One region of the Paenibacillus sp. J22R3 genome, then DNA from elsewhere that is predicted to be linked to it. Evidence: riboswitches for the same ligand, from Rfam matches in the RefSeq annotation. Region 1 holds a riboswitch; each other region holds the start of a gene.
The links. A riboswitch is a leader RNA that binds a small molecule or an ion and turns the genes downstream of it on or off. The one in region 1 is predicted to bind cyclic di-GMP.
Positions count from the first base shown of each region.

Region 1 (7,605 bases):
ACCATGGCACAAACCAACAGCCCGACAATGCCAAGATCGAGCGCAATTTCGATGTAACCGCTATGTACTTCATTTCCTACATAAGGGGCTGTCTGTACTTGTGTAAACAGCATGCGCCACGTATCGCCGCCTCGTCCGAAGAACAGTGCTTCTTTCATGAGCAGCCACGCATCCTGATAGAATAACCCCCGTGCGCCGGCCGTCTGGTACCCGCCGCTCAACCGTCCTTGAATGACCGCCGGAAGCAGCATGATCATGCCAAGTAAACCTACAAGCCAGCATCCCCATGCGATCCGGCTAAGCAGCTGCTCTCTTCCTCTTGCCAGCGTCCACTGCAAACCTATAAATCCGGCAAGCGCAGCCACGCAGATAATCAGCAATAGCACGGTTTCTTGTGAAGTCGCACCATGCAGCGCAAACTGGGCATCCACGCCCGCAGCTGTACTTGCATTACCGCTTCGCAAACCTGCTTGAACGACAGCCCGATACGCAGCCCCTCCGCCAATCAAAGCCCAGCCGCTATAGATAAGCCATGCTATGCGCTCTTTACCTCGAAGCATCAGAAGTCCGCCGAACCATACAAACGCGGTTACAAGCCACGCTCCCCTTGATTCGGTCAGGAGCAGTGCCAGGACAGCCGGCACTACCGCTGCCGCAGCCCCTATGAACGATAATGCAGCAGCCCTAGATCGAATTAGCAAGAGCAAGTAGAACAGGAGATACGCTCCTGCAACAGCGCCTAGGAAATTTGGATATTGCATGAACCCGGACAAGCGCGCTCCAACAGCGGACAGCCTTACATCACCGGTAGTCATGATGATCTCAGGGAACGTGATCCATCCCATCCAACCCGCAATCGCACCAGCGATTACGAAAGCGCCTGAACTTTGAATCGCTGCAGAAAGCCATCTCAAACGCTGCTGCCGCACAGCCGTGTCGGAGCTGGTACAGAACCAGCTGTACAATGTAATGGCAAAAGCCGCATTGGCCATCCATCGCAATGCCTCCTCGAGGCTGCCAAGCGTGGATGCCGGTCGATGAAACAGGGCAATCCCGTATAACATCGCCATCGCAAGCAGGCCGTAGATTGATAAAGGCACGTGCTGGCTGAACCGTCTGTCCTCTTTCCGAGAATGAACAATCGAACCCGCACCAATGACGAGTATACATACGACCATGATGATCCATTCCCACCGATAAAAGATCGTATCAAAGAACATCCCGTTGCGATAAGCCGAACAAGCCAGTATAATTGCCACGGCTAGCGCAGCCAGTCCACTTCGCATAACCACTTCCCCTTTTGCTCAAACCCCATCTGATTTACGTTATTTTTCCAATTGTACCATAATTGACGGTCCGACTATAAAAAAGAAGACGCTGCCGGATCACCATCATCCGTTCAAACGCCTTCTTATATATGCAACGCTGAAATCGCGTTTATCTGCCCTTCTTAGCCGTTAATTTCTCCTGCTTAAGCTTGAAATAGGCTTCAATTTGCATACGCAGCAAATAAGCTCGAAGCGCCCGCTGCTGCTGCTCATCTAACTCTTGAAAGCGAGCTCCGTAAAACTTCCATTCATTTCCATTATCCTTACGGATAATTTCAACCTTACAATCCAGTTTAAAGCCCAGTGATAAGCTCACTTCGAGAGTATCACCTTGCGCAAGCGTCGGTGGGCTCATCAAGGAAAACCCTATACCGGTGTCGCTTATATTTCTAAGCTCTATATCGAAGCTGTCTGTAGCTTCAATCGTCATTTTATTCCCTTTGGAGCCTTCAACCTCTTGCGAATACGTACGCGATATCGTGCCTCTTGCCTCAATATCAATTCGCGGCGATTCCCGTTTCTCATCAAGTCCCGTTAGCGAGCGAGCTGGGAAAATAACCGCAATAGAACCTTCCGCCTTCGCAATAATCGTCGATTGCAGCCGGTGAATGCCGACCGGTGAATAGACGGTTAAACTAACCGGTTCACCGAGCTCGAAGTTCTTGAATTCCGTCAGTTCGATTTCCATCATTTCGCCTTCTGCATGGGCAAGCACCCCTGTGGCAACATAACCTTCTTTCTCGACCATCGTACGGCTGTGGAGCAGTGCTTTCATGGTAAAGGTAGGTTTACTTGATCCGATTCGTTCATTTAAGCCTGACATTTACTTTTCCCCCTTCACATATGAAGAAACGCTCCCGCAACGACAGTACGGCGCTATAAAACAGAAAAAGCGCTTCCTCATGTAATACTGGAGCCGCTTCCGGAACCGCGAGATATCTCGGGTGTTCATTTCGGCAGTCAGGCTGTCATTTGTTCGCTTACATAATGAAGAGCGGACATTTAGACCCTTTAACTTTGCGTCCTTACCTTTCGATAAGTTTGCCAGTATCGATGATATGCAGTTGTCAGCAGAATGCTAACCTACCTACAGTTCTTTCACGATCATTAGTTTATGTTGGTCTTTGAGGTCGATCTGATAAGCTGTAGCAGGCGCTGTTCCGTCAGGCTCTCGGATGATCCGAACCGTTGGACGATGAACCGCGAGCGGGTCGTTCAAAGCAACGACGGCAATTTGCCCCGAACTGAGCAGTACCGTTGTTGCAACCGGATAAATGGATATATGCTTACAGAAAATTTTGATCAATTCTAAATCAAAATAGGTGTTTCCAGCAGCGAACAGAAACTCGATCGCTTCCGATGGCGTATAGCGTTTGCGATGCGGCCTTGGAGAAGTAAGCGCATCGTATACATCTGCGATCGCCACGATTTGAGCGTATTCATGAATAGCCTCCCGCTTAAGCTTGCGCGGATAACCTGTCCCATCATATCGCTCGTGATGCTGCAGCGCGCAATGTGCCGAGAGTAAACTAATATCATGCTGCGCTCTGATGATGTTGAAGCCATCCTCGGTATGCTTCTCCATGAGCGCCCGCTCGCTTGGCGTCAATACAGTCGTCTTCGTCAAAATCTCTTTCGGCAGCCGTGTCATGCCGATATCGAACAACATCGCACCCATGCCAAGCTCTTCGAGCTGCGTTCGGTTATACCCTCTGGCTAACCCCATAATGCCTGCAAGTATCGTGACATTCAAGGAATGGTGGAACAAGTAGCTGTCCGCCACGTGAATGTTCGTCAAGCTGACCATAACATCTTCACGTCTAATGAGATCCTGCATAATGTCGCCGAATACCTTACGGAAGGTGCGGCCAAGCTCAGGGGCAATCGTTCGCCCTTTCGTAACTTGTTGATCCATAAGCGTATTCATCGTCTTGTAAATCGTATCCGATGCCGCTTTGTGCGTGCTGTCTTGAATAGCCGTAGTTGGCTCCAAACCCTCTGTCAGGGGATCATCAATGAAAAGCATGTCGATGCCTAAACCAACCAATCTGTCGATAAATCGTTGATTTAACTCCACACCGGCGCCAAGCAATATGTTCCCATTCTCCTGCAAAATAGGGCGAGCTAACTTTTCTCCCGGCTGAACGGAGTTGATGTGAACTTTTCTCATCGGTGTTTATTCCCGCCTTTACCGCTTGCTCCCGGATTAAGCTTGTAAAGCTGTCGGTTCGGTCAACTGCGCTTTACGGACATATTTCTCTGCGTACATTCGTTTGTCCGCAGTTTGCAGCAGCTGGCCAATCTCCATACCGTGTTCCGGAAACGAAGCATGTCCAACCGAAACTGACAATCGTAATCCGGTTCGCAATGAAATGCTAAAGAGCTGTTCGTGAATGAGCTTTACGATTCGATCTATTCCTTTGTCATCTGCATAGGGACAAATAAGGATGAATTCATCGCCGCCCCAGCGGCCGATAATTTCACCGTAGGTTGCGCATTCCGTAAGTGTTCTTGCAATCAACGCAAGCGCGGTATCCCCTTGGTTATGGCCCATACGGTCGTTGACTTCTTTGAAATCATTGACATCGAGCAGCATGACCGTCATTTTCTTCCGATTACGCTTTGCTTTAGTCGCCAGCTTCTTGAAATTAGCCTCGATGAACCTGCGATTATACAATCCTGTTAAACTGTCTAGAATAGAAGCTTCCTTCAATCGATCGTATTTGAGTCCTAAGAAATAGCCAATAGGCAGGGCTGCCGCTGCAAATGCAGCGGTACCGATTAGAACAGCGAGAGGCGTAGGTGTCTTACTTGCAAGTAGGCATAAACTCGCTGCAGCTAGTGTTGTTCCACATGATGCCACACACGCTGTAAGACGTCCGTTACGCGACATTCGCAGTCCTCCTTATAAATTCACTACCCGATTACGACCATTGTCTTTGGCTCTATACAATGCGGAATCCACCTTCGAGAACAAGTCTCTAATATAACCTTTGACGTCCTCAATCTGAAGCTCGGACTGTTCTTCCACCACAAGCATTCCCATGCTGATTGTTACAGATACCGGCGAGCGCCCGCGACCTATGGCAATCTCGTTGTTCTGAACAACCTCACGAATACGCTGAGCGAGCATGTCTGCTTGTTCTTTATTCGTATGAGGCAAATAGACCGTAAACTCTTCCCCGCCATAGCGTGCCAATATATCTGTTCTTCTTAATGCGCCACGAACGGCATCGGCCGTTCTCCGAATGACTTCGTCACCGATCACATGACCGTAAGTATCGTTTACGAGCTTGAACAAATCGATATCAAACAATAGGAGCGCAAACGGAATCTTGTAACGAACATTCGTCAGTACCTCATGCTCTAACTGCTGCATCAGAAATCTACGGTTAAAGCAGCCTGTCAGACTGTCTGTAATCGCCATCTGTTCCAGCTTACGATTCGCTTGAAACAGCTCGTCCTGCATAAAGATGAGTGCACGGTTGCGCTCTTGCATCGAAGCATACTGCTCCTGCGACTTGAAGATAAGCGACTTAAGCTCGGAAATTTCTTGAAACGTGATGACCTTGCCGATCCTGCCTTTATTAACAATGATCGGCCCGACATGCAGGGAGAAGTACTGCTTGTGCGAGTCATCCTGTTCAATCATGATTTCGGTCTGGATTCGCTGAGAAGGGTCCGTCCTATACGCGTGCAGAAACTCTTCTTCATTCACTTTGTCAATATTGCACCAAGTGAGCAGTTCCTCCATATGGAGCGTTTCGCCGATAACAATTTGAAGACGCGGGCTGACAATCCGGTTCATCTCAATGACATTGTCATGCTCATCCAGCACGATAATGCCTACAGACAACGTATCCATCACATCCTGCTGCGCGATCTTAACCAAGTCGAGCGAACGATGCTTCTTCAAGGAGAATACGAAATACAAATCAGACAACACGATGCCAAGCGACGTAAGGCCGGGAATAACCGGCAGCCAAGGATCAAGAATGACGTTAACTACTAAATCCATTAATGGAAACGCCATCATAATAAATATGCCCGTGAGTGCGTTGGCGATTCGTACTCGATCCTGTGACAGCTTGCGTGAACGGTACGCCTTCAGCAAGATCCGTACCGTATACACGTAATACGAAATTAACACACCTACCATGATCCAGAAGATAGGCCCATAGACCCTCTCATCATACGTATTATCCACCGTGGTAGCGAAGGCATCCCACGGATTCCATAACACGCCGATCGAGATAAGAACGGATGGCAGCAGCATGTATACGAGCGTTGTGCGACTCGGCCGGTAGTTGACGTTTACCAGAAATTTCGTAAATAGAAGCCACCCGAAGCCAAGCATCGATAAACCAACAAAGGAAATATTAATGTATATAATCTGGAGGTGTGGTTGATCCGTTGTGTGGATGCCGACTTGACCGAGTGGCCAAATCATCATGAAGAAGTGAAATAATAGATAGACCTTATGCTGCGTTGTGATCACATTAAATGCAAATACATAGATGAAAATGGTGAACAAAAAAAGAAATAGGCTCAAGTCCAGCCCTGTCATTAGTCCCATTCGCTTCACCCAAATCACAATCAAATTGTTAAACGTATCAAAGAATTGGGACAATCTACTTAGAAGTAACTATATTCTACCATACTGTTTATTTATTCGACAATAAAGTTGTTACCTTTATTGACATGAACAACAAATATTAGTTGTGCGCCTGCTTTAATCGGTCGCCAAGCGCCTGTTCCAAGTAAGGTTTCACTTGCAGCATGTCGCGGAAGACGACATACTCCTGCCATTTGCGCGCCGAATCAGCCGCAGCACCTGCTGTACGGACTGCTCGGATCAGCATGTTTTTGGGCGTATGCTCCGGGTCGATAAATTCCAGCAGCTGCGTGCGATAGCCCAGCACTTCCAGGAGCTGCGTGCGGAAGGCATCTGTCGCAAGCGCAGAGAACCTTTCCTTAAGAAGGCCATGCGTCAGAAGAGGCGCCATGGCGTCGTTCCGGATTTGCCGAAACAGCTCGTGCTGGCAGCAAGGGACGGACAGAATGACGGAAGCTCCCCATTCTACCGCTTTGACCAGAGCCGCGTCAGTCGCCGTATCGCAAGCATGCAGCGTAACGACCATATCCACCTTGGATTGATCCTTATACTGCGCAATATCTCCGACTTGGAATTTCAATTTATCATAACCGAGCTTCTGTGCAAGCTCAGAGCAGAATGCTATGACATCGGCCTTCAAATCAAGACCGACTACCGAGATGCTTCGCTGCTGCTTCACGGCAAGCAAATGATAGAGGGCAAACGTCAAATAGGACTTGCCGCAGCCGAAGTCCACAATCGTAATTTCGCGATCAGCCGGCAGATGAGGAAGCACGTCCGTAACCATCTCCAAGAAACGGTTGATCTGACGAAACTTATCCTGTTTCTTCGCGATCACTTGACCATCCTTGGTCATAATGCCCAGCTCAACCATGAACGGAGCTGCTTCGCCCTCTTGAACGACACGCTGCTTCTGCCTATTATGTGATAGCGATTCTGAATCTGCTTTAGCCGTAGCTGGTTTCGAGACAATCGCTGCTTTACCTTTCTTCGAGAACAGAACCTGTACATCTGCGTCATTCGTCTTGAACAACGCCTGCCGATAATGCTGCTCCAGCCAAGCTGTAATTCGATCGGCCGCATCCGCTTGCGGCACATTCTCATGCGTTACTTTATTGTCGATATAATATTGAAATTGATAATGCAGCGTTCCCTTGAGTTCAATCGGACGAATAACCGTCTTAGCCGGCACTTGGCCGTCCTTGCGGCGCAATTGGCTAAAGGTCGCCTGCCGCAGCTGCCCGCTGTCCACCCACTGCTCAATATCCGATTGCCATTGTTCCTTGCTTCCCATCCGTTACTATTCATCTCCTAAGCTTGCATCAATTGTTGCCTTATTCGTTCTAATCCTTCATTCACCTCATCGCGAGGCAAGCCGCCTTGCAGGAGTGACTCATCCGGCAGCAGCAGCAATCGGCGATAGAACCCCAGCACTTCCTCTGCCTCTATTGCACCATCCTCCGCAAGCTCATGCAGCACATTCTCAGCCTCATCATAGCGTCCGTCGCTTTCATGCCATTCCCACATCAGCAGTTTCGTCTCTCTCGGAAGCTCGTAGATACCAAGCTTCGCCTCAAGCTCCGCCGCTTCTTCCGAAGGCGTGCGCAGCAGCGCCGGCGCATCCAGAATGGCCAGCCGCATGAAGAGATGAAAGGATTTCAG
Region 1 is NZ_JBWDNS010000003.1:333,496-341,100, forward strand. Features, by position in the region: gene AC0YN4_RS16335 (O-antigen ligase family protein) at 1-1,286, opposite strand, end outside; gene AC0YN4_RS16340 (PilZ domain-containing protein) at 1,438-2,151, opposite strand; cyclic di-GMP riboswitch class I at 2,281-2,384, opposite strand; gene AC0YN4_RS16345 (HD-GYP domain-containing protein) at 2,416-3,498, opposite strand; gene AC0YN4_RS16350 (GGDEF domain-containing protein) at 3,535-4,221, opposite strand; gene AC0YN4_RS16355 (histidine kinase N-terminal 7TM domain-containing diguanylate cyclase) at 4,234-5,958, opposite strand; gene AC0YN4_RS16360 (class I SAM-dependent methyltransferase) at 6,044-7,237, opposite strand; gene AC0YN4_RS16365 (DUF6483 family protein) at 7,255-7,605, opposite strand, start outside.

Region 2 (7,605 bases), on a different contig from region 1:
TCGGAGTCGAGCATTTGCGGCCGAGATGTCTGCCGTTAATGGATGTTCATGAGGTGTTTGCCGAGATGGAACAGGCCATTCATGAGCGCAGACCGTGCGCGGTCGTCAGACTTGGAGACGGAGAGCTGCTGACACTTGCGCAGGAAGTCGTCTACGACACCGCTACGATCCAGCGAGAGGGCACGTTTCTCCCCTATGCCGGCGTGAATCCGCCTGATCTGCTGGCGCGCGATCAGCTCCTGCACGCTATACGTCATGCGCATATCGTCGGTGTGCCGCTTGCCCGCAGAAAACATTTTCACCCGCTGCTGCATCCGGTGTTTCGCGCGCATCAACTTGACCCTGGGACGCTTCGGATGACGAACTCGACGGTCAATTACGGGCTTGCCCAAACCGGACTGCTCGGCAGCCTGCTCGCCGGCAAGCAGCTGCTTGTCATCGGCAATGCAGCTCCGGCGCTGGCGCATATGCTCACGGAACGGGGATTCATGGTGTCAGGGCTCATCAGTCCGGTACGGGGAGTGCGTGACGTGGAACGCGTCATCTTGGAGAGTCGAGGTGTTGAATTTGATTTGGCGCTCGTGTCCGCGGGAATTGCGGCTGTTATGATTTGCACCCGGATCGCACACGAGCGGAGCAAGACAGCGCTTGATTTTGGCCATATGGCAGATGCCATTGTGAAGGGACAGATCGCGCTTACGCATTAAGGATAGGAGAGGGCAGAGCGGATGAGAAGGCAAGCGCATGCGCATCGCAAGCGGAAGAAATCGACGGCTACGAGTACCTCTGCAGCCCGCAAAACGAAGAAATCCAGCCAATTTCCAATCGGAATGGCAGCCGGCTATCAGGAAGGTGTCCGCACGGGGTACTTTGGCTTCGGTACTTATTTTGAAGGCACAAGCATCATTATTCCAAGCTATAACAAAGTGGACTTCTTGAAGAAATGCATTGCCAGCATCGAGCTGCATACGCCGAGCGCCTATGAGATCATCATCGTCGACAACGCGTCTACGGACGGTACGGCCGCCTACTTGCGCGGACTCGGCAACAGGGTTCGGTTTCGGGTGCTTGAGACGAATCGAGGCTTCGCCGGCGCGATTAATATCGGCATGATGATGGCGAAGGGATCTTACTTGATGCTTCTCAATAACGATACGATTGTGACAGAGCGTTGGCTGGGCAATATGCTGGCCTGTTTGAACAGCGATCCCGCAATCGGCATGGTCGGTCCGGTGACGAACTATATCAGCGGCGATCAGCGCATTGAAGTGCCGTACAAGACGGTAAGAGGCATTGCGCCATTCGCAAGACTGTATAATATTCCTAACCCGGCCAGATGGCAGCGAACGGACCGATTAACGGGCTTCTGCCTGCTGTTTCGCCGCGAACTTTGGGATCGAACCGGTTACCTCGACGAAGGCTACCGGATTGGAAACTATGAGGACGACGATTACAACATCCGCGTACGTCTGCAAGGGTATACGCTTGTCATCGCGCGCGATTCCTTCATTCATCATTTCGGCAGTGTAAGCATGAAGGAGCTTGGAACGAAGTTTGTAGAAGTCAACGATCATAATTTGCAGGTGTACGTAGAGAAATGGGGGAATCCCCACGATCTCGTCTATCAGGTTCAAGCCATGAACGCAGCCGGTGACCGCGCACAAGGAGAAACCGCCTTCTTTCCAGAGCATGTCATCGTTCGCGGAGTGTCCGGGGCGCTCTACTGGGTGGAAGGTGGTATGCGTCGCCCGATTGTAGGCCAAGTTACCCTGCCTATCGTACGGCTCTCGCAAGTGGATTTGCGACGCTGGCCAATCGGGGAGAGCATTGCAGTCGAAGCTGTTGAAGCTGGCTGGCACGGAAGAAGCATTGAAGGGGCGCTGACGATGCAAGGCGTTACGGCTGCTGGTGCGGACGGCAGTTTCTATGTGGTCGCGAACGGCGTTCGGAGAAGAGTGGCAAGCGCGAAAGCAGCGGAGGCATGGTGCCTGCAGTGGAAGCCTGCAGGATTGGTGACGGAGGAGCAGCTCGGCATGCTGCCTGAAGGATTGCCAATCATTGCTCCCGTTCAGGTTGCCGATCAGTTATAGCGCACAGGAGTCTTGGCTGTGCCAAGCGGAGAGGGCGGCGCATATGTTAACAAAGAGACCGATTCCTGATATTGCGATAGGTAGAGGAGGGACTGCGCCTTGCAGCATATCGTAACGGAAATGATTGAGCATATGTCACATTCCCATGAGCAGCTGGCGCGCGTCTTGGAGGCGAAGCGTCATGTCGCAGTCCGGATGGCACAAATTGTGCACGCATTGCCGGATACGCACCCAAGCTTCGGCGGGGTCAGCGAGCTGATGGATAATTCTCAGGTGATGACGAAGAGTGTAGTGGCCTATTTAAACAGCATTGCAGAGCTGCAGGAGTCGCTTGCCCTTACGATTTCGGTTGTTATGAAAGAGATGGACGTCGAGGACGAAGAATAGGCGGAGGAAAGGAAGCGTGCCCGTTATGAGTCGAGAAACCGCATATATCCGAATGCTGGACGCCTCCGCTAAGCTGCAGTGGAATGTGGCGATGATTCTGGAGGCAAAGGCCGTCGAAGCGGAGAAGGTACGCGCTTGGCTGTGCAATCATATTACGCCGGACGCATTTACGGAGCAGCAAGACCAATGGAAGTCCTCGATGATGGTACATGATCAGCTTGTCGAAGTGATTGACGGGCTTGCGAAGCTCAATCATGGGATGACCAATGTACTGAAGGCGGCACTGCGCCAGGTGGATGATATGGGGATGGGGGCGGGACCGATGAACGGCATCGAAAATATGCTGAACGGACCGTTTGATATGGGTGATAGGCACTAATGAATTGGAGCTTGAAGGAGCGGGAGGTACGAATCGAACTGCTAGCGTCGCTCTCCCGCAGCCAGCAGGCCGTCGCTCGAATTCTGAACAGCGTCGCAGCTGAAGCCGAGCGGGCATCCGGTCTGGCAGAAGCCATACAGCGCAACATGAAGCGGCTTGAGGCGATGCAGCTGACGCTTACCGCAATGGTAAGCGCCATGGAGAGCAGTCAAAGCCAAAGTCGAAGCAGAGACAGCCGCTCTGCCAAGCCATGGCTGAATGCTGCCGTGCAGGTTGGTTCGCATCCAATACGGGAAGGTAAAGGAGGAACCGGAAAGTGATTGCAGCGGGAATAAGCGGGAAGATCGTCAGCAAGTCACCAATCACACCACGGGTCACACCGAACAAGTCTTCAAGCAAGGCAGCAGCAGGCAGCCAGAAGAAGGCTACCTCGATTACGAAGCGCAAACGCACGAAGTCAGGCACCGGCAAATCTTCCGTGCGTAAGCAGAAGCGTGGAAGGAAGCGGGGTTTAAGCAGTCCGGGTTATAATCGAGCCTTCGATAATGCTTATAATCAAGGCTATAACCTCGGCTTTGCCAAAGGATTCGAGGATGGCCATCAGCTCGCCTATGAACAGCAAACCTAATGATGATCAAGCAGCTTGGAGGGAGTTCGGGCCATCATAGGAACGGGCTTGTACTCCCCTACGAATTGCTTAGCTCATGGACCGGAGTAATCAGCAGCTCCACTTCCTCAGCCGCAATAGGGTAGCCGATGAGATAGCCTTGAGCACCGTCGCAGCGCTGTTCCTTTAAGAGTGCAAGCTGAGTCTCGTTCTCAACCCCTTCAGCGAGGACTTGAAGCTTGAGACTATGAGCCATACCAATGATCGCCGTGACGATTGCCAGATCATCTTGATTGTGACCAATATTGCGAATGAAGCATTTGTCCATCTTAAGGGTGTCCACGGGAAAAAGGCGCAGATAGCTAAGCGATGAGTATCCGGTTCCGAAGTCATCAATCGAAATAGCAACGCCGAGCGCCTTCATTTCATGCAGCTTCTCAATAAGCGGGGCTTCGAAATTCGATGAAGCAACGCTCTCTGTAATTTCAAGTTCAATGAGCCGTGGTTCAACCGCAGTGGAGAGCAGGATCGCCTTCAGCATATCAATCAGGTTGTCCTGTTTGAATTGGCGAACCGATAAGTTCACGGACACCGGCAAAGGAGACAAGCCCGCTTGCTTCCAAGCATTGATTTGATTACATACCTGCCGTATGACCCACTCTCCTATCGGAACAATAAGCCCTGTTTCTTCCGCAAGCGGAATAAATTCAGCCGGAGGAACGGCGCCGAACTTGGGATGCGTCCAACGAAGGAGAGCCTCGAAGCCGTTCAAACTGCCAGCTTGCAAATCCTTCTTGCCCTGATAGAGCAAATGCAGCTCTCCCTGCTGCAGTGCTTTGCGCAAGTCCTGCTCCAGCATCATTTTCCGTAAATTAACTTCGTTCATCTCATTACTATAGAAGGCGTAGTTGTTTCTTCCCCGCCTCTTAGCCGCATACATAGCCGCATCTGCGAGAATCAGAAGCGTATCGGCATCCTTCCCGTCTTTGGGATACATAGCGATTCCGATGCTTGTCGTAACGATGATTTCTTGACCTCTGAGAATAAAAGGTTCAGAGAGCCGCTCCAGCAGAGGGCCAACAAGCGTCCCCACCGTTTCAGCATCGATATTCGGCAGCAGGATGACAAACTCGTCGCCGGCAAGTCTGGCCGCAAATGCAGCTGGCTGCAGCGATGCCTGAAGCCGTTTCGCGAAGCTCTTGAGCAGACGGTCCCCCAGTGGATGACCGAATGTGTCGTTGATGGATTTGAACCTGTCCATATCAAGGAACAGGAGAGCGAAGCTGCATGGTTTGTGTACCGCATACCGGAGCTCTGCATCGAGCTTCGTTATTAATTGATAGCGGTTGGGAAGATCAGTCAGTTGATCGTGATAGGCCATATAGTTGATGGTTTCACGAGCCTTCTTCGTTTCCGTTATATTTCGGAAGTTTGATAGGATCGCGGGCTGATTGTGAAATAGAATCGAGATGGAATTGGTTTCAACGTCGATCACTTCACCGTTTAGCTTGTAAATGCAGAGCTCCGCGTGATTAACGGCAGTGTGGCCCTCTATGAGGTCGGTTGATTTGGTTCGCATCATCTCGTGATACTCCGGCAATGCGATGTCAAACACATTGACGCCGACTAACTCATCCAGATGCTGTGCGCCTAACATCGTTAGCCCTGATCGATTCATGTGAACGATTTTATAGTCGATCTGTACAATATTAGCTTCGGGAGACAGCTCGAAAATTTGCCGGTACCGATTCTCGTTATCCAGCGCTTTCTTCTCGCTTCGCTGCGCATGTGCGATGATTCGGCGTCCAATGATGCAAACGCTGACACAGGTGATACAGCTCATGGTGAACAAGGTGAATTGAACAATTTGGTAGAGCAGATCCGTTGCGAGCATATAGGGGTTGAATAATTGATGGGTGATGAGTACAAGGATGCCATATCCACTTGCCATTAGTGTCACAAAGCGGTCCAGATAGATGAGGGAGAGAAGCGCAAAGAGGAAAACCACGGTGCCGGAGTTTGATGTTGGGATAAACCACATGACGATGAAGCAGAGCAGGAACGAATAGGCTGAAATAATGACTTTTCCTTTGAGCGTTTGATAGGTTTGTCGGTAAATGAAGTAGAGCACAACGCCAAGCGGGATAACGGAAGCGACGAATCGAATAAAGACTTGAAAGGTAATTAGCTCAAGTGCAAGAACGGTTACATATATGGGAATAGAAGACAGAATAAGGAATATTAATGTGTATGTCAGAAGCTTAGAACTAAACTGCTCGTAAGGGGTTGCCAAGCCGTACACATCCTTTCTACGTCAAATAGGTATACAAAAATCCTCGGGCTCGAAGCAAGATGGCGGTAACAGACCGATACGCATCTTCCCGCTTGGAGAACCAAGGTCAGCAGATTAACTTCGGCAGTCTGGCTGTCGTATCTCATCGCATTTATAGGAGAATAGACTTAGACCCATTGACTTTGCGTCCCCTGCTTTCGTAGGGTTTGCCTGCGAAAAATGATTCAGTTTTGACGAATAATGTAGGAATTTAGCGCTATTTCTATTTTCCATAATATCTCAAACTAGCGAATGAGTCTCTGGAACCTATTTAAAAGGATAGAGTTGGTATTTATAGGTGATATTGATGTCTTAGTTGCGTAAGTGAAGGACTAAAGGTTCATAAAAGTAGGCCTATATACATGTGGTTCATCAATTTCAGACTCTGGATTGACACAGATGATACACATATCATATAGTCAAGCTAATCTAGCAGAGATGAAGGTGAATAGGCTGACTATATTCCCGTATCACCGGATTAAGGAAGATATTCGAAAGCGCATACATGCTGGAGAGTGGAGGGACACTTCACGCCTGCCTTCCAGCCGGAATTTGGCGGAGTCCTATCAATCCAGCGTTAATACAATAGAGAAGGCGATTAAGGAATTGTGTGGGGAAGGGCTTCTGACACGAGATAATCGCCGAGGTACATATTTGGCAGATGGAGGGCTCTTGTCTCAGCCGACCAGTCGAATAAGGAGCGGGAATGGGAACGGGAGCGGACTCATTGCTGCATCGGTTATCGGTATCGATAATCCGCTATGGGGAGCCGCTCTGCGCGGGATCGAGGATGTGCTTCAGCCGAAGGGCTATCAGCTCATGAGCAGCAGCGATAATCGCAGCCTAGATAAGCTGGAGTCATTCGTTGCGAGCGCGATTGCAAGGCGAGTGGAGGGGATTATTCTGAGTCCGATTCACGGCGGCCAGGACGAGCCTCGCAGTCGGCAGATCTACGAGGAGTTAGCGGGTTGCGGCATTCCGGTCATTTTTCTGGATAGGCGCGTATGGGACACCGATATTCCTTTTGTGACGAGCGATAACGCTTCAGGCGCGTATTCGCTTACGAAATTGCTGCTTGCCAAGGGACATCGGCGGATTGCATTCGTACGCAATTCGGACCTCAGCACGTTCTATGAACGGCTGCTTGGCATGAGACAAGCGTTTATTGAAGCAGGCGTTTCTTTTGAAGCTGAATACGACTTATGCATCCCGACTCGGTTCGAGAATTTCGAGAGCGAGTTCGAAGACTTTGTTGCTCGGCTTGCGAATGCACTGGAGATGACGCGGTACACGGCTGTATTTGCAGCGAATGATCAGATTGCCGAGGCTGCGCTCGCTGCACTTGAGCGGCTTGGCAAGCGTGTCCCGGACGAGATGTCCTTTGTTACTTATGATGCGCAGGGGTTGAACGGGAAACTCCAACTAGATATTACAGGTGCGAACCAGCCTTTCTATGATATGGGACGAAGTGCTGCCCTTCAGTTATTGCACGCGGCAGAAGGCAAGCAGCCGATTGCGGTTGCCGGGCATATATGCAAAGCGGACATTCATTACGGCAGTTCGGTTTGGGAAGCAAAGATTGAATAACAAGGGTGGTACTTGCTTATGAGCTTCATTCGTCTGTTTCAAGAGAAGAAATATTTGCTGCGCATATTCTTGTGGATCACCAGCATTATTTTGCTAATCGTCGTTTCGTTCTCCACGCTTGTGTATGTGAATGTAGAGAAGAAGGTGTTCAAGAGCGAATACGAGAACAGCCAGAAGGTACTCTCGCAGATGAAATACAACATCGATTATCTCGATACGATGA
Region 2 is NZ_JBWDNS010000002.1:446,434-454,038, forward strand. Features, by position in the region: gene AC0YN4_RS10215 (GT-D fold domain-containing protein) at 1-707, shown strand, start outside; gene AC0YN4_RS10220 (glycosyltransferase family 2 protein) at 729-2,090, shown strand; gene AC0YN4_RS10225 (nucleoside-diphosphate sugar epimerase) at 2,190-2,477, shown strand; gene AC0YN4_RS10230 (alpha-helical endospore appendage domain-containing protein) at 2,503-2,856, shown strand; gene AC0YN4_RS10235 (hypothetical protein) at 2,856-3,176, shown strand; gene AC0YN4_RS10240 (hypothetical protein) at 3,173-3,484, shown strand; gene AC0YN4_RS10245 (putative bifunctional diguanylate cyclase/phosphodiesterase) at 3,543-5,756, opposite strand; cyclic di-GMP riboswitch class I at 5,876-5,977, opposite strand; gene AC0YN4_RS10250 (GntR family transcriptional regulator) at 6,234-7,382, shown strand; gene AC0YN4_RS10255 (AraC family transcriptional regulator) at 7,401-7,605, shown strand, end outside.
Region 2: linked by a shared signal. The riboswitch ahead of AC0YN4_RS10245 (putative bifunctional diguanylate cyclase/phosphodiesterase) and the one ahead of AC0YN4_RS16340 (PilZ domain-containing protein) in region 1 are both predicted to bind cyclic di-GMP.

Region 3 (7,605 bases), on a different contig from region 1:
TGCGTGCTTACAAGGAAAGTCCACTGCCTGTTTATGCGTTTAACTTATTTTTCCCAGGGGATATTAAAGTGGTTGGTCCCAATGTAGAACCAGAGCGTATCCGGCGCTATGTATATCGTGCTGCGCAAGCGATGAATGAGATCGGTGCGAAAATTTCCGTGCTTGGAAGTGGGGGAGCGCGCAACATTCCGGATGGATGGGAGCGTAATCGGGCGGAGGACCAGATGCTTCACTTACTTAGCTGGATTTCGGAGGAGTTTACGGGAAGCGGCGTAACGCTGGCTATTGAACCGCTGAACAAGAAAGAGACGAATCTGATCGGCTCTGTGGCCGAAGCTGTTTATTTGGCGAAACAAATTAATCATCCTACCATTCGGGTGCTGGCTGATTTCTATCACATGGATGAGGATAGCGAAGCGCTGGACACATTGACTGCTAATAAGGACTGGCTTGCGCATATTCACATCGCAGATACGGGCAGACTATCACCGGGAACCGGGCAATATCCATACGCGGACTTTGCCGCACAGCTGACAGCAGCAGGCTACAAGGGCGGAATCTCCGCGGAATGCAGCCTTCAGCAACCAGACGAGGAATTATCGGCTAGTCTGACTTTCATGAAACAACAATTCCATCGGCTGGGCTGATTTCCTGGACATTACGGTTAAGCGCGGTTCCACTCCAGCATTTTCTTCTGAAATTGCTTTGGGGAGCAATCATTGTATTTCTTGAACATTTTGTAGAAATGGGCCATGTTCGGCATGCCGATCCGGTCCCCTACCTCGGAGACGCTGAGGTCCTTCGTGAGCAGAATACGTTCGGCCCATTTGATCTTGCGATAATTCACATACTCTGTGAAGGACATCCCGATCGCCTTCTTGAAGAATTTCACAAAATAATAGTAGCTCATATTGGCGAGCTTCGAAACTTCTTCTACTTGGATGCGGTCGGTCAGATGTTCTTCCACATAGTCAATCACACCTCGCAGACGAGCACGATCAAAGTCATCATGATCAGCAAGCACTTTCCTGGAATCTCCCCGGATGAGCAGAAGGAGCAGCTTCTTTATGTACATGCTGACGGCAAGCTCATACCCGCTTTGCTTGGTCGTGACTTCTTGCAGAATGCCGCGGATACATTCCGACGCCTCTGCTCGTGCGGATTCATCTTCTTGAAAAATGTAGTTGGCTCGGCTGAGCGGATTCTTCGTTTCGGAGAAAAATCGCATATAAGGCATTGAGCTTTGGTCAATAAATTGCTCCAAATCGAACTGCAAGACGATATAATTCAGCGGGCTGCTCATGCTGCGATCGCGATGAAGCTGCCTTGCACCGATCAATGCGATGTCGCCCGTTTGTAGTTTTATGCACTCATCTTCAATATTTACGTCAAGTTCGCCGGTGATCACAAGCAGCAATTCGATTTCTCGATGATAATGCCAATTGATAAATAGATCGTTATTCCGCAGGGATTGGAACACTTTGATGGAGAGCAGCGGGTTCTCGTAAACGACCTTCTCATTATAAAATTCCACGGTACCATCCCTTCAATAACAAAATCACATAAAACCATACCTATATAGCGCCTATATTTTAGTGGACAAGTTCGGATATACTGTAGTCATTGTATGTCTCTCTATCTAGCTGACACACATACTACAAATTATATCATTTCGAGGCTCATGGAGGTAGAAATTTAAAATGTCAAAAGTACGTGTAGGCATTATTGGCTGCGGCGGTATCGCCAACGGTAAACATCTCCCAAGTTTGGCCCAAGTCAAAGACGCTGAAATCGTAGCTTTCTGCGATATCATTGTTGAGAAGGCTGAACAAGCAAAAGCGAAATACGGTACAGAAGAAGCAAAAGTATATTCTGACTATAAAGAATTGCTTCAAGACGGATCGATCGACGTGATCCACGTTTGTACGCCTAACGATTCCCATGCGGTTATCTCCATCGACGCATTGGAAGCTGGCAAACACGTGCTTTGCGAGAAGCCAATGGCTAAAACAGCTGCTGACGCTCGTAAAATGCTTGAAGTAGCACAACGTACCGGCAAAAAACTCAGCATCGGTTACAACAACCGTTACCGCGCAGACAGCCGTTACCTGAAAGAAGCTTGCGATGCAGGCGAGCTTGGCGAAATTTACTTCGCTAAAGCACATGCAATCCGTCGTCGTGCTGTTCCGACATGGGGCGTATTCTTGGATGAAGAGAAACAAGGCGGCGGACCGCTTATCGATATCGGTACTCACGCACTTGACCTTGTATTGTGGATGATGGACAACTACAAGCCGAAAGTCGTTCTTGGCCGCGCTTACCACAAGCTGTCCCAAAACGAGAATTCTGCGAATGCTTGGGGCCCATGGGATCCAAAACAATTCACAGTTGAAGATTCCGCTTTCGCTATGATCACAATGGAGAACGGTGCAACTGTAATCCTTGAATCCAGCTGGGCGCTTAACTCGCTTGAAGTCGATGAGGCTAAAGTTTCCCTCAGCGGTACTAAAGCAGGCGCTGACATGAAAGACGGTCTTCGTTTCAATGGCGAGCACAACAGCCGCCTATATGTAAACAAAGTTGAACTGAACAGCGGCGGCGTTGCTTTCTATGAAGGCGCGAGCGAAACTGCAGAAGTTCTTGAAGCTAGCATGTGGATCGATGCAGTTAAGAACGACAAAGAAACTTTCGTTAAACCAGAGCAAGCGCTTGTGGTTTCCGAAATTCTTGAAGCGATCTACGAGTCTTCCCGTACGGGCAAGGCTGTATACTTCGAGTAGTAGAACAACCAATGAAGCCGGAGATGGCCTTGTCATCTTCGGCTTTTTTTGCATCGTTAATGATGTTACATATTTTTTGGGAGTTCGACAAAATCAGTCAAAGTTCTACGTTATTCGCTCTGTACAGTTCTGTGAAAACACCTATAATGAGAATTAAAAACGAATAATCTAGAAAAATTTTACAACTAAATACCTAAGATAAGGGCAAACCATAGGAAACTATGGGACGCAAAGCCGTGGCCTAAGGGATCACTTTCTGTGATGCTAAGGTAGACAAGGCTGCCGAGTAGATGGAATCCATCCTATTCGGGTGGTTTTTTTATTGCCATTTTGCATCCTGCATGCTAAGTCAATGATCCGGAGGAAGGTTAGCATGGCACCCATCGCACTCGTCGCCATTTCATTCGTACTCGTATTCAGCTCTTCCTTAATTCTCTTTCATCTTTACGGGCGCATGAATGCAGCCAGGTACACGACTTTCTTTTGGCTTATGAGTGCTGCTTTTGTTTTTAGTATCGGGGTTTGGTCCATGCACTTTGTGGCCTTGCTGGCGTATCCGTTCCCGGTTAAGGTGATGTATCATTTCGGTTATGTGTTTCTCTCGATGGGTGTTTTAATCGTCTTGTCGGCGTTAGCGCTTCTCTTGTTCGAACGTGCTTCAGGGCGAAATCGGACAAGCTTGCTCGTTCTAGGCAGCCTGGTACAGACGTGTGGCATCGTAGGGATGCACTACATCGGGATGAGAGCCATCAAAGCCCATGCGACGCTTCATTATCAGTCATCCACAGGTTTTATTTCAATCGTCGTTCTGGCTCTCGTGCTTGGTTTCATCTTCACAAGACAGCGATTCCAACTCCATCGGCAAAGCCGGTTGCGGCAGTTCATCCACGCTCTATCGCTATCCGTCGCTATTGAATTTCTGCATTACAGCAATATGCCCATGATGCATGGCATTACAACGCTGCATGCAGGTGAATCTGTGGCTTTATCGCAAAATCAGTTCTTTCTCGCCATTAGCATAAGTTTGATCGTTTCCGTCATCTGCATGTATTCGATCGTCATTATGATGATTGACAGCCGCTTAAAGCAAAGTGAAGAACGACTTAAACGGATGAATGAAGCCTATTCGCATATTTTAGATTCTGTGGCTGAGGGGATCTACCGTTTGGACGAGCGTGGCAAGGTTATCTTCTGGAATCAAGCCGCTGTGAACTTAACCGGGTTTGAGGCGAACGAAGTACTCGGGCGTAAGGTTGGGCTTCGGGCTATTAAGCCTGCGGGTGAGGAATGGGACCCTATCGAGAAGGTTCATCGCACCGGCAACGCTGAATATGTGGCGGATGACTTGTTTCGCCGGAAGAATGGTTCGACGTTCCCGGTGGAATATCATATTACGCCTATGCAAGGTAAAGGTGAAGGTGAACAAGCCGGTGTTGTTATAAACTTCACGGATCTGACGCAGCGCAAAGAGCAAGAGTCGTTCATTGTGGAGTCGGAGAAGCTGTCGATGGCAGGCCAGCTGGCTGCAGGTATCGCACATGAGATTCGAAACCCGCTTACGGCGATTAAAGGATTTATGAAGCTGTTTCAGAACGGGATGACCAAAATGGAGTATGTCACCATTATTACGTCTGAGATTGTTCGCATGGAAGGCATCATCAACGAGCTGCTCCTGCTTGCGAAGCCGCAAATCAGCCGGTTTCAAGCGACTAATCTATGTGAGCTGCTAGCCGCTGTCTATACGCTGCTGGAATCACAGGCTAATCTAAACAATGTGGATATCAAGCTGCATTTCTCGGAGCCGGAGCTGCATGTCTATTGCGATGAAAGCCAGATCAAACAAGTATTTATCAATCTCATCAAGAACGCAATCGAAGCAACGGAGGGCGGCGGCGAAATTCGGGTTGCCGTAGAACGGGTCGGCAACCAGTTGATAACCTCGATTGCAGACACTGGCTGCGGTATTCCGGGGGAAGTGCTTGAGCAGGTGGGAAGACCCTTTTATACGACGAAGGAGCAGGGAACTGGACTTGGACTTATGATCAGCAACAAAATCATTTCCAGTCATGGCGGGACAATTTCTATTGCCAGCAAGATGGGAGAGGGCACGACGTTTCAAGTAACACTCCCTGGGGGGTATCGAAATGGTGCATAATCATATCGAAGGAAGCTACAACTGGTTCTTGGTATGTCTGTCGTTTATTATTGCGCTGTTCGCTTCCTATACGGCATTGAATATAGCCAGACGCGTGCTGTTGTCTGAGGGCTGGAAGAAGAGAGGATGGCTGCTGGGCGGAGCAGTCGTTATGGGTGTTGGGATTTGGTCGATGCATTTCATCGCGATGCTCGCTTTTCATTTGCCAAGCGGAGTGACCTATGATTTTGTAACCGTTCTCGTATCGATTGGTGTTTCTATTGTCGGCGCTTTTATCGGTTTCGGTATTGCCAGCCATTCCGGTCGCGGTACGCTGAGACTGATTGTGGGTGGTACCATTATGGGGCTTGCAATCACCGGCATGCATTACATTGGCATGTATGCCTTGACGGGAATTACGGTTACTTATAGCCCCTATATCTTCACACTTTCGATACTTATTGCCGTGCTGGCATCGATTGTTGCCTTACTTTTCTCCTTCCGCAGAAATAATCATTATTGGCTGAGCGGCTTCATCATGGGTATCGCTGTCACAGGTATGCATTATACGGGCATGTCAGCGGCTCGAATGTCGATGCCGGTCAATATGCTAAGTCGTACGGCCGATGCGCAGGCAATGGATTTTATCGAAATGGCGATCTATGTAGCCTTTGGCACAATCGTGATTATGGCTGTCAGCTTGATCAGCTCGATGAATGTCGATAAGAAGCTGTCCGAGCAATTGTCGCTTAAAGGCTCGATACTGGAGTCGGTGATCGACTGCCTAATCATGTTTGATCATAAAGGAGCCATATTTGAATTTAATCCGGCAGCGGAGAACCTCTTCGGTTATTCGCGAAGCGAGGTCATCGGCAAATCGATTGAAGAGGTGCTGATGCCTGGGCTGCCTCGAGATATGACGTCGAAGAACGGAATGCTGTGCAGCGGTGATATAACGGTGCTTGGCAAACGGATAGAGACGATGCTCCCGCGAGGGTATCAAAGCGAATTTCCGGCAGAAATTATCGTCACCCGTATCCGCAGAGAGAAATTCCCCGTTTTCACGATGTATTTGCGAGACTTAACGGAGCGCCGAATTGTAGAAGAAGCGCTGCGTGAGAGTGAGGAGCGCTATCGGAAGCTGATCGATTTCTCGCCGGAGCCCATTCTCGTTCATGATCAAGGCGCCATCTCCTTCGTGAACGAAGCGGCGCTGCGTATATTCGGTGCCGAGGAGGATGGCTTGATCGGGAGAGGTTTCCTGGAGCTGGTTCATCCTGAAAGCCTGGCATCGGCTGCGCAGTGGCTGGAGCGTGTGCAGAACGGATCGGCCAATGGAGATTCCATTGAGCTGAAGATGCATAAGCTGAATGGGACGATGATCGATATTGAAGCGAAGTCGATTCTGGTTCATTTTGCCGGACAAGCCTTGATTCAAACGATCGCATGGGATATTACGGTTAAGAAAAGTTACGAGAATACGATCAGGCAGCTGGCTTATTACGATATGCTGACCGGGCTGCCGAACCGAAATTGGTTCAACCTCTCTTATCCCGAGTTGCTGATAAGCGTGAGCGCCAGAGGGCAGCAGGCGGCGCTTATGTTTCTGGATCTGGATCGGTTCAAGCTGATTAACGACACGATGGGGCATTTGATGGGAGACCGGCTGCTGCAGCATTTTGCAGCTGTGCTCAGTGAGACGATTGGTGACAATCGCAAGGTTGCGCGCTTAAGCGGGGATGAGTTTGTGGCGATCATTCAGGATTGTAACCGCTCGGAGCTGGAGCTCATGGCGGAAACCTTAATAAGACGAGTGGCCGAGCCGATCCAGGTGGATGGTCAGGATATTTTCATTACATCCAGTATTGGCATTGCGATTTATCCGGAGGATGGCGAGACGCTGGAAATGCTGCTGCAGAATGCGGATACGGCGATGTATGCGGCGAAGGAGAAAGGAAAGAATCAATTCCAGTTCTTCGAATGGTCGATGAACCATTGTCAGGCAAGGCGGATGAACATCGAGAAGGCGCTGCCGGCCGCGATTGAAGAGCAGGCCTTCCATCTCGTTTATCAACCGATATTCAATGCGCAGCAAGGTCATTTAATCGGTGTAGAAACGTTGGCCCGCTTAGAGCATCCGGTGCTGGGAACGGTTTCGCCGTGCGAGTTCATTCCGGTTGCCGAGAGCACCGGTCACATTATCGTGCTTGGCGAATGGATTCTGCACATGGCCTGCAGGCAAATGAAAGACTGGCATGATGCAGGCCTCCCTCGGATTCCGGTGGCTGTTAATTTCTCCGTCATTCAGTTTAATCAAGATCAAGTCGTGGATATGATTGTTCGTGTGCTGGAGCAAACCGGCCTTGATGCCAGCTATTTGGTTGTGGAAATTACCGAAAGTATGGCCATGCAGCATAATGTGACGATCGTCAGCAAACTCCATGCATTGAAGCAGCTAGGGGTTTCGATTTCGATTGATGACTTTGGAACGGGCTATTCGTCCTTATGTTATCTGAAACGGTTTCCAATCGATACGCTCAAGATTGACAAGTCCTTCGTACAGGATATTTCCGGTGCAGGGGAGGATACCGCGATTGTGGAAGCGATCATTGCCATGGCGCGCAGCTTGAAGCTGCAGGTATTGGCCGAAGGGGTAGAAACGGAGCAGCAATCCGAGCGCCTCTGCGAGCT
Region 3 is NZ_JBWDNS010000002.1:644,607-652,211, forward strand. Features, by position in the region: gene AC0YN4_RS11040 (sugar phosphate isomerase/epimerase family protein) at 1-647, shown strand, start outside; gene AC0YN4_RS11045 (AraC family transcriptional regulator) at 665-1,534, opposite strand; gene AC0YN4_RS11050 (Gfo/Idh/MocA family protein) at 1,701-2,780, shown strand; cyclic di-GMP riboswitch class I at 2,974-3,067, shown strand; gene AC0YN4_RS11055 (ATP-binding protein) at 3,154-4,935, shown strand; gene AC0YN4_RS11060 (bifunctional diguanylate cyclase/phosphodiesterase) at 4,925-7,605, shown strand, end outside.
Region 3: linked by a shared signal. The riboswitch ahead of AC0YN4_RS11055 (ATP-binding protein) and the one ahead of AC0YN4_RS16340 (PilZ domain-containing protein) in region 1 are both predicted to bind cyclic di-GMP.

Region 4 (7,605 bases), on a different contig from region 1:
AGCGGAATTGCCGCTTCACGCGACAAACGCGCTGAAATGGCTTTCGGAATCGAAAGTTGTGAAAGGTAAAGTGCTCACCATCTCTGAGGTGAAGGACTGGAAAAGGCTGTTCGACAATTACATCGTGCTATGGAAAAAGTCCGGTGACGAAAGCAAAGGCGCTAATTTCGGCTTCCCGCACTTCTTATTGAACAGCGTGATCGTAACCGGATCAACGATTATTCTTCAACTGCTGATCGGCGGAACTGCAGGTTACGCGCTTGCTCATCTTGTTCGGAGCAAGGTCGGTACGTGGCTCACGTTGTTCTTCGTAGCGACGATTATGATTCCGGAGATCGCCATCCTCGTTCCGCTCTATTTAACGATGGATAAACTCCACCTGGTCAACTCGTTGTGGGGGATTATTTTACCGCATACGGCGTGGGGGATCGTTATCTTCTTGTTCAAAGGATTCTTCGAACAGCTGCCGGGCGAGCTGCTTCAGGCGGGACGCATCGACGGTGCCTCCGAGTTTAAGATTTTCTGGAGAATCATCGTACCGATGTCGGCACCGATCTTTACGGTTGTCGCGGTTATGACGTTTATTGCGGTATGGAATGAATTCCTGTGGCCGCTTGTTGTTGCTCGAACGCAAGACGTATGGACATTCACCGTTGCGCTTAATGACTTCCAGCAGCGGCAAAGCATGGGGTCCAACGTCATTATGTCCAGCTTAGTTATCGCAACTATTCCGCTCATGATTATCATCACTTCCTGTCAGAAACTCATCGAGAAGGGTGTTTCTTTCACAGGCTTGAAAGGGTAGGGGACTTACGTGGATCGCAAAGTTGCTTTAGTAACAGGCTCAGGTCGCGGGATCGGCAGAGGCATTGCACTTGCTTTTGCAAGGTCAGGTTATGATGTGTGCGTCAATTACAACACCAGTGCGGAGATGGCACAGGAAGTAGTGCGTGAGATTAACGCCTTCGGCGTGAAGGCGGAGGCCGTACAAGCCAATATCTCAACGCTAGAGGGAGTCGAGTCGCTGTTCGAGCAATTTAATAGTCGATTCGGCAGATTGGATGTACATGTCAACAATTCGGGCATCACGCGGATGAAGCCGTTCCTTGAAACGCCGCCGGAGCTGTTCGACGAGGTGTTCAATACCGATTTGAAGGGACTCTACTTCTGCTCGCAACAGGCGGCGCGGCTCATGGTCAAGAACGGCACAAGCGGCGTTATTATTCAGATTAGCTCCAACCATGCCGAAGGAACATGGGCGAATTCCACCGTCTATGCCGCGGCGAAGGCAGCTGTAAACAAGCTGACGAAGAACATGGCACTCGATTTGTCTCCTCATGGCATTCGGGTTGTCGGCATCGCGCCGGGCTACACGAAGAACGGTTGGGGCGATGGCAATGAGCGCGTTCAGAAGATCATCGAATCGGTCTCATCACGTATCCCAATGGGACGATTCTGTACGCCGGCGGAAGTAGGCGAAGCGGCTGTATTTCTGGCTTCGGACAGCGCGGGTTATATGACAGGAACGACTATGTTTATGGATGGCGGCGCATTGCTCCCGGTATGGGCAGAGAAGGGGAACGGGTAACGGAGAGTTGCTCAATGCTCGATGAAACCAGTATAGGACGTAAAGGAGATCGAAAGCTGTGAAAATAACTGATTTGAAGCTCTATCATGTGAAACCTCGCTGGTTGTTTCTGAAGATTGAGACCGATGAAGGCATAGTTGGCTGGGGCGAGCCAATCGTCGAAGGTCGTGCTCTTACCGTGGCGACAGCCATTGAAGAGTTGAAGCGTTACTTGATCGGCGAAGATCCGCTTCGTATTGAGCATCACTGGCAAATCATGTACCGGGGCACGTTCTATCGCGGCGGCCCTGTCCTCGTGAGCGCGATAAGCGGGATCGAGCAGGCGCTGTGGGATATTAAAGGCAAGTTCTACAACATGCCTGTCTATGAAATGCTCGGCGGCAGAGTGCGCGATAAAATCCGCATGTACTGTCACTGCCACGGTGAAACACCGGAAGCGTTCGCAGCCAACGCTAAGCGTAGAGTAGAAGCTGGCTTCAACGCCATTAAAACAGGTGTAGACGCACCGGTACGGCATGTGGATTCGCTGGCTTTCGTGGAGAGCCAAGTGAACAAGTTCATTGCAGCCCGCGAAGCTGTGGGCAGCGGTGTCGACATTGCGATCGACTTTCACGGTCGGGTCAGCCCGGCTATGGCGATTCGCCTTGCCGCGGCACTCGAACCCTATTATCCGATGTTTATTGAAGAGCCTTGCTTGCCTGAGAATGTGGACTCCCTCCTGCGCATAGCACAATCGACAAGCATTCCGATCGCAACGGGCGAGCGGTTGTTTACACGGTGGGGCTTCCGCGAAGCGTTGGAGAAAGGCGCAGTAGCAATCGTTCAGCCGGACCTATGCCATGCAGGCGGAATCTTCGAAGGACGCAAAATCGCCGCAATGGCGGAAACGTACTACGCTTCCATCGCACCGCATAATCCGCTTGGACCGATTTCGCTTGCGGCCTGCTTGCAGCTCGATGCTTGTACGCCGAACTTCTTGATCCAAGAGCATCCGTCTATGGCGGAGAAGTGGGACCTTGGAGAAGGCTACTTGAAGAAGCCGTTTGAAGTTATCGATGGTCACGTCGCTATCCCGCAGGGGCCTGGCCTCGGTATCGAAATTAATGAAGAAGCGCTCATTGAACGCGGCTACGCAGGCGACTGGGATACACCTCGTCTGGCGTACGACGATGGCTCGTTCGCAGAGTGGTAAAATGATAGGCCGTTCTCTCCGGTAGGTTCGGAGAGAGCGGTCTTCTTGCTGTTTTGCATGGTGAATGATAGAGAAGCTTAATGGTTAGTTTGAAAACTTGAGAGTTCGATATTTCGACTCTCAGCGCCGTGTATCGGCATATTTTCTGCGCTGAGAGTTCGTTTTCTGCACTCTCAGCGTCTAGCGCGGGGAGCGGAATATTGCCTTTTCATGACTAGTTGATTTGGCACTCTCCACTCGCTTTGACAAGCATACTCTCGCCCGCTAACATGAAGGCAACTAGGCCTGATCTGTACAAGGCGGCTGCAACAACGGAGGAGTGTGTGGATCGATGCAAGCGAATCTGGAGCTAATCGTCCGTTCAACGGAAATCGATGTGAACGGGCATGTGAACAATGCCAAGTACTTGGAATATCTCGAATGGGGACGGGAAGCATGGTATGAGCAGGCGGGCTTGCACTATGATGTGTTACTTGCGATGGGTGTTCAGACGGTAACGGTCAATATCAATATCAACTATCGCAAGGAATGCAGGCAAGGCGATCGGTTGACGGTTACAACATCGCCGGAGCGGGCCGGGCGTAGCAGCTATGTGCTCAATCAGGAGATCGTGAACGAGAAAGGCGAGCTATGCGGGGACGCGGTCGTTACTTGTGTGACGATGGATTCCAACACGCGCAAGAGCCGGGAGCTGCCTCCGGAACTAAGAGGTCAGTTTTAAATGTTGCGATAGAATGCAACTTCGCCCCTGGATCAGCCAATGACACGGAATCGCAGTTGCGAGGTTTCAGACAGAAGCCGTATTGCAAGCCCGCAAATAGGCAATCATGGGAAAGAGGCGATGCATGCTCGTAGATGCATCGCCTCTTTCATAGGGTATATAGAGAGTAAGCCGAAACAGAAATAATCCGTAATGAGGAGGTAGTCGCGATGAGCGATTTTCGCATGGAGAAGGATTCTATGGGTGAGATACAGGTTGAGGCGCACCGGCTGTGGGGAGCGCAAACGGAGCGCAGTCTGCACAATTTTCGAATCGGTACGGAGAAGATGCCGCGCGAGTTAATTACCGCTTTCGCTTATCTGAAGAAAGCAGCAGCAACCGTGAACGGAAGCTTGGGGAAGTTGGATACCCTTAAATCAGAAGCGATTGCGGCTGCAGCGGATGAGGTGATTGCAGGAAAGTGGCAGGATGAGTTTCCGCTTGCTGTATGGCAGACCGGGAGCGGCACGCAGTCCAACATGAACGTCAATGAAGTGATAGCAAGACGTTCGGCGCAGCTGCTCCGGGAGAAGGGGCAAGAAGCAGCCGTTCATCCCAACGATGATGTCAACCGCTCGCAGAGCTCCAACGATACATTCCCCACCGCGATGCATATCGCCGCGCTGATTGCGGTAGAGGACCTCGTCCTGCCGGCGATTGCGCAGCTGAAATCCACACTCGAGCAGAAGAGTGCTAGCTTCATGGAGGTCATCAAAATCGGCCGCACCCATCTGCAGGATGCCACACCGCTTACGCTCGGCCAGGAAATCAGCGGCTGGGTTCGGATGCTGGAGAAAGGGGAGCGTAATATCAGAGCAAGCCGCGAGGAGCTGCGTGAGCTTGCCATCGGAGGCACAGCCGTGGGAACGGGGCTGAATGCCCCGCAGGGCTTTAGCGAGAAGGTGTCGGCGGAGATCAGCCGCCTCACAGGCAAGAACTTCATCAGCGCGCCGAACAAATTTCACGCGCTGACGAGCCACGACGAGATCGTCTTCGTACACGGCGCAATTAAAGCGCTCGCCGCGGACTTAATGAAGATCGCGAACGACGTGCGCTGGCTCGCAAGCGGACCTCGCTGCGGGATTGGCGAGATTCGTATCCCGGAGAACGAGCCGGGCAGCTCCATTATGCCGGGGAAGGTCAACCCAACGCAGTGTGAGGCGCTGACGATGGTCGTCTGTCAGATCATGGGCAATGACGCGGCAATCGGCTTCGCGGCCAGTCAGGGAAACTTCGAGCTGAATGTGTTTAAGCCTGTCATCATTCACAATTTCCTGCAGTCGACCCGTATTCTCAGCGACGCGATTCGCTCCTTCGATGAGCATTGTGCGGTCGGCATTGAGCCGAATCGGGAAGCCATCGCTCGGCATCTAAACGAGTCGTTGATGCTCGTCACGGCGCTGAATCCTCATATCGGCTATGAGAATGCGGCGGCCATTGCCAAGTCCGCTCACAAGGAGGGCCTGACGCTTCGCGAGGCTGCCATTCGCAGTGGGCTTATTACGGCAGCCAAGTTCGACGAAGTGGTGAGAGCAGAAGAGATGATCTGACAAATTCGACAAAACAATACAAATTACGCTATGTACAAACAGGGCTTTCCCCTCATATAATTAACCCTGTTAACAGTACCATGACCATAGTATCCGACTACTTCTTCATATGATAATGGCAAACCAACGGAAACGTTGGGACGCAAAGCCTAGGCCTAAAGCATCGCAATTCAGATGCCATGGTGGACAGGTTACCGAGTGAAAAGGAGTCCATCCTTAACGCGGGTGGACTCTTTTTATATGTATACATATATGGGGAGGTAGGCAAGTTGTATGCTTAGAGAGAAAAACCGTGTCATGTTATTCATTTCTACAATTATTGTGCTATTATCGCTTCTGGTACACGCATTCGATTGGCTCGGTTTCTCCATGCATCATGATCATCAAACGGACATGAATGGTTCTACGTTCCACACTTTCCTTAAGCAAACGTTCTTGGCATTACCGATTATTTTCTTACTGCTTGCCGGGATTTGCATGCGGTTGCAGAAGGAGCAGCAGTCCGTTCCGCTTCTATTGACACTGTCGCTTACCTTCAGCAGCATATCGATCATCTCAGGCGGCAACGGCATGGTGGAATATCATTTCTCCATCTTTATGGTACTCGCTATTATTTTGTACTACGACCTCATCGCAATGCTTCTCATCAGCACCGTTATCTTCGCACTTCAGCATGTACTCGGCTTCTTAATCTTCCCAGACCTTGTCTACGGAACCCGTGATTACTCACTTGCCATGGTCTCCATTCACATCGTATTTGTCGTCTTGTTTATCGGCGCGGTTACCTATCAAATTGTGACGCGCAGAGCATTCATCCTCGCGTTGGAATCGGCCCAACAGCAGAAGATTCAAGCAGCGGTCAAACAAATTATTGAAAATGTGACGGAAACGTCGGACCAAGTGCTCATGAATTCCAAAGAGCTCAGCTGCAATGCGGCTACGCTTAATCTCTTGGCAGGGGATATTGTACAAACGATGCATAAGGTTGATGCCACGGCGCATTTGCAGGAGCATGGCGCACAGACAGGCAAGAGGGTCATCGGAGAGATGCTCCGAGACATCCATACCATTGCCGAAACGTCTGCTACGGTGTCAACTTTCTCCAGTGAGGTAGCGACGGAGGCCGATAACGGGAATGAGGCCATACAGAAGGCTGTCAGGCAGATGACATCGATGAGCAATGCCGTCCAAGAGTCCGCAACCAAAGTAAAGCTGCTCGGTCAGCGTTCGCAAGAAATAGATGACATTACAAGCTTAATTGCAGACATCGCTTCACAAACCAGTCTGCTGGCACTGAATGCGGCGATTGAAGCGGCGCGGGCCGGCGAGCATGGACGTGGGTTTACCGTCGTATCTAATGAAGTGCGCAAGCTGTCTGAACAAACAACTGCCTCTGCCCAGAGAATCGCTGAGCTTGTTCAAGACATTCAGGCTAATAACCGTGCTTCTATCCATTCCATGGATCAAGTCATTGAAGAGGTTGCATCAGGCAACCAAGCCGTATGTGATGCGGGAGCCGCATTCGAACGGATCATGCGATCCATCAAAACCGTCGCAGAGCAAATTCATTATATTTCCGGTGCCTCTCAGCAAATGACAGCAAGCACGAAGCAGTTCAGCGTCAACATTGAGGAAATCTCCCGAATGTCCGTTGAATTAACAGGCAGCGTCAAGACGGTTACGGGCAGCTCGAATGAGCAGCATCAGCTTATTTCCAGATCGTCGGAGCTTGCGACAATGCTGGAGAAATTAAGCGATAAATTGGATCAAACGATGGTCAGCACGAGGAAATCGTTCCGCGCCATTTAATCCGAAGAGTCCTGCAATTCTGACAAAAATGACTTTGCGTTCATAGCCAATATCAAGTATTATGAGTAGAAAAGACAAGATCTGGCTAAAAAGGAGACACAATGCTATGAATGCTTCGAAAAAAAGTCATTGTAAAATCGTCGACTGCACGATCCGCGACGGCGGGCTCGTCAATAACTGGGATTTCAGCGTTGAGTTCGTTCAGCATCTATACAACTCGCTGAATGAAGCTGGCGTCGAGTATATGGAAATCGGGTACAAAAACTCTCCGAAGCTGCTCAAAGGCGCTGAAGATGCGGGGCCATGGCGCTTCCTGGACGACGACTTCCTTCGTAAAGTCATCCCGCAGAAGCTGAATACGAAGCTCTCTGCACTTGTCGATATCGGACGGGTAGATGAGAACGATATTCTTCCACGCGAAGAGAGCATGCTCGATTTGATTCGCGTTGCCTGCTACATTCAAGACGTGCCGAAGGCGCTGGAGCTGGTTAACGTATTCAACTCGCGCGGCTACGAAACAACCTTGAACATTATGGCACTCTCCAACGTAATGGAGAACCAGCTGCTTGAAGCATTCGAATTGATCGAAGCAAGTGTAGTCGACGTCGTGTACGTCGTTGACTCCTATGGCAGCTTGGCGCCGAATGACTTCAATTATTTGGTCAGCAAATTCCAGAAGTACCTGCCAAGCAAACGTCTTGGTGTG
Region 4 is NZ_JBWDNS010000002.1:322,407-330,011, forward strand. Features, by position in the region: gene AC0YN4_RS09725 (carbohydrate ABC transporter permease) at 1-805, shown strand, start outside; gene AC0YN4_RS09730 (SDR family NAD(P)-dependent oxidoreductase) at 815-1,588, shown strand; gene dgoD (galactonate dehydratase) at 1,647-2,780, shown strand; gene AC0YN4_RS09740 (acyl-CoA thioesterase) at 3,112-3,501, shown strand; gene fumC (class II fumarate hydratase) at 3,711-5,090, shown strand; cyclic di-GMP riboswitch class I at 5,198-5,289, shown strand; gene AC0YN4_RS09750 (methyl-accepting chemotaxis protein) at 5,364-6,899, shown strand; gene AC0YN4_RS09755 (aldolase catalytic domain-containing protein) at 7,006-7,605, shown strand, end outside.
Region 4: linked by a shared signal. The riboswitch ahead of AC0YN4_RS09750 (methyl-accepting chemotaxis protein) and the one ahead of AC0YN4_RS16340 (PilZ domain-containing protein) in region 1 are both predicted to bind cyclic di-GMP.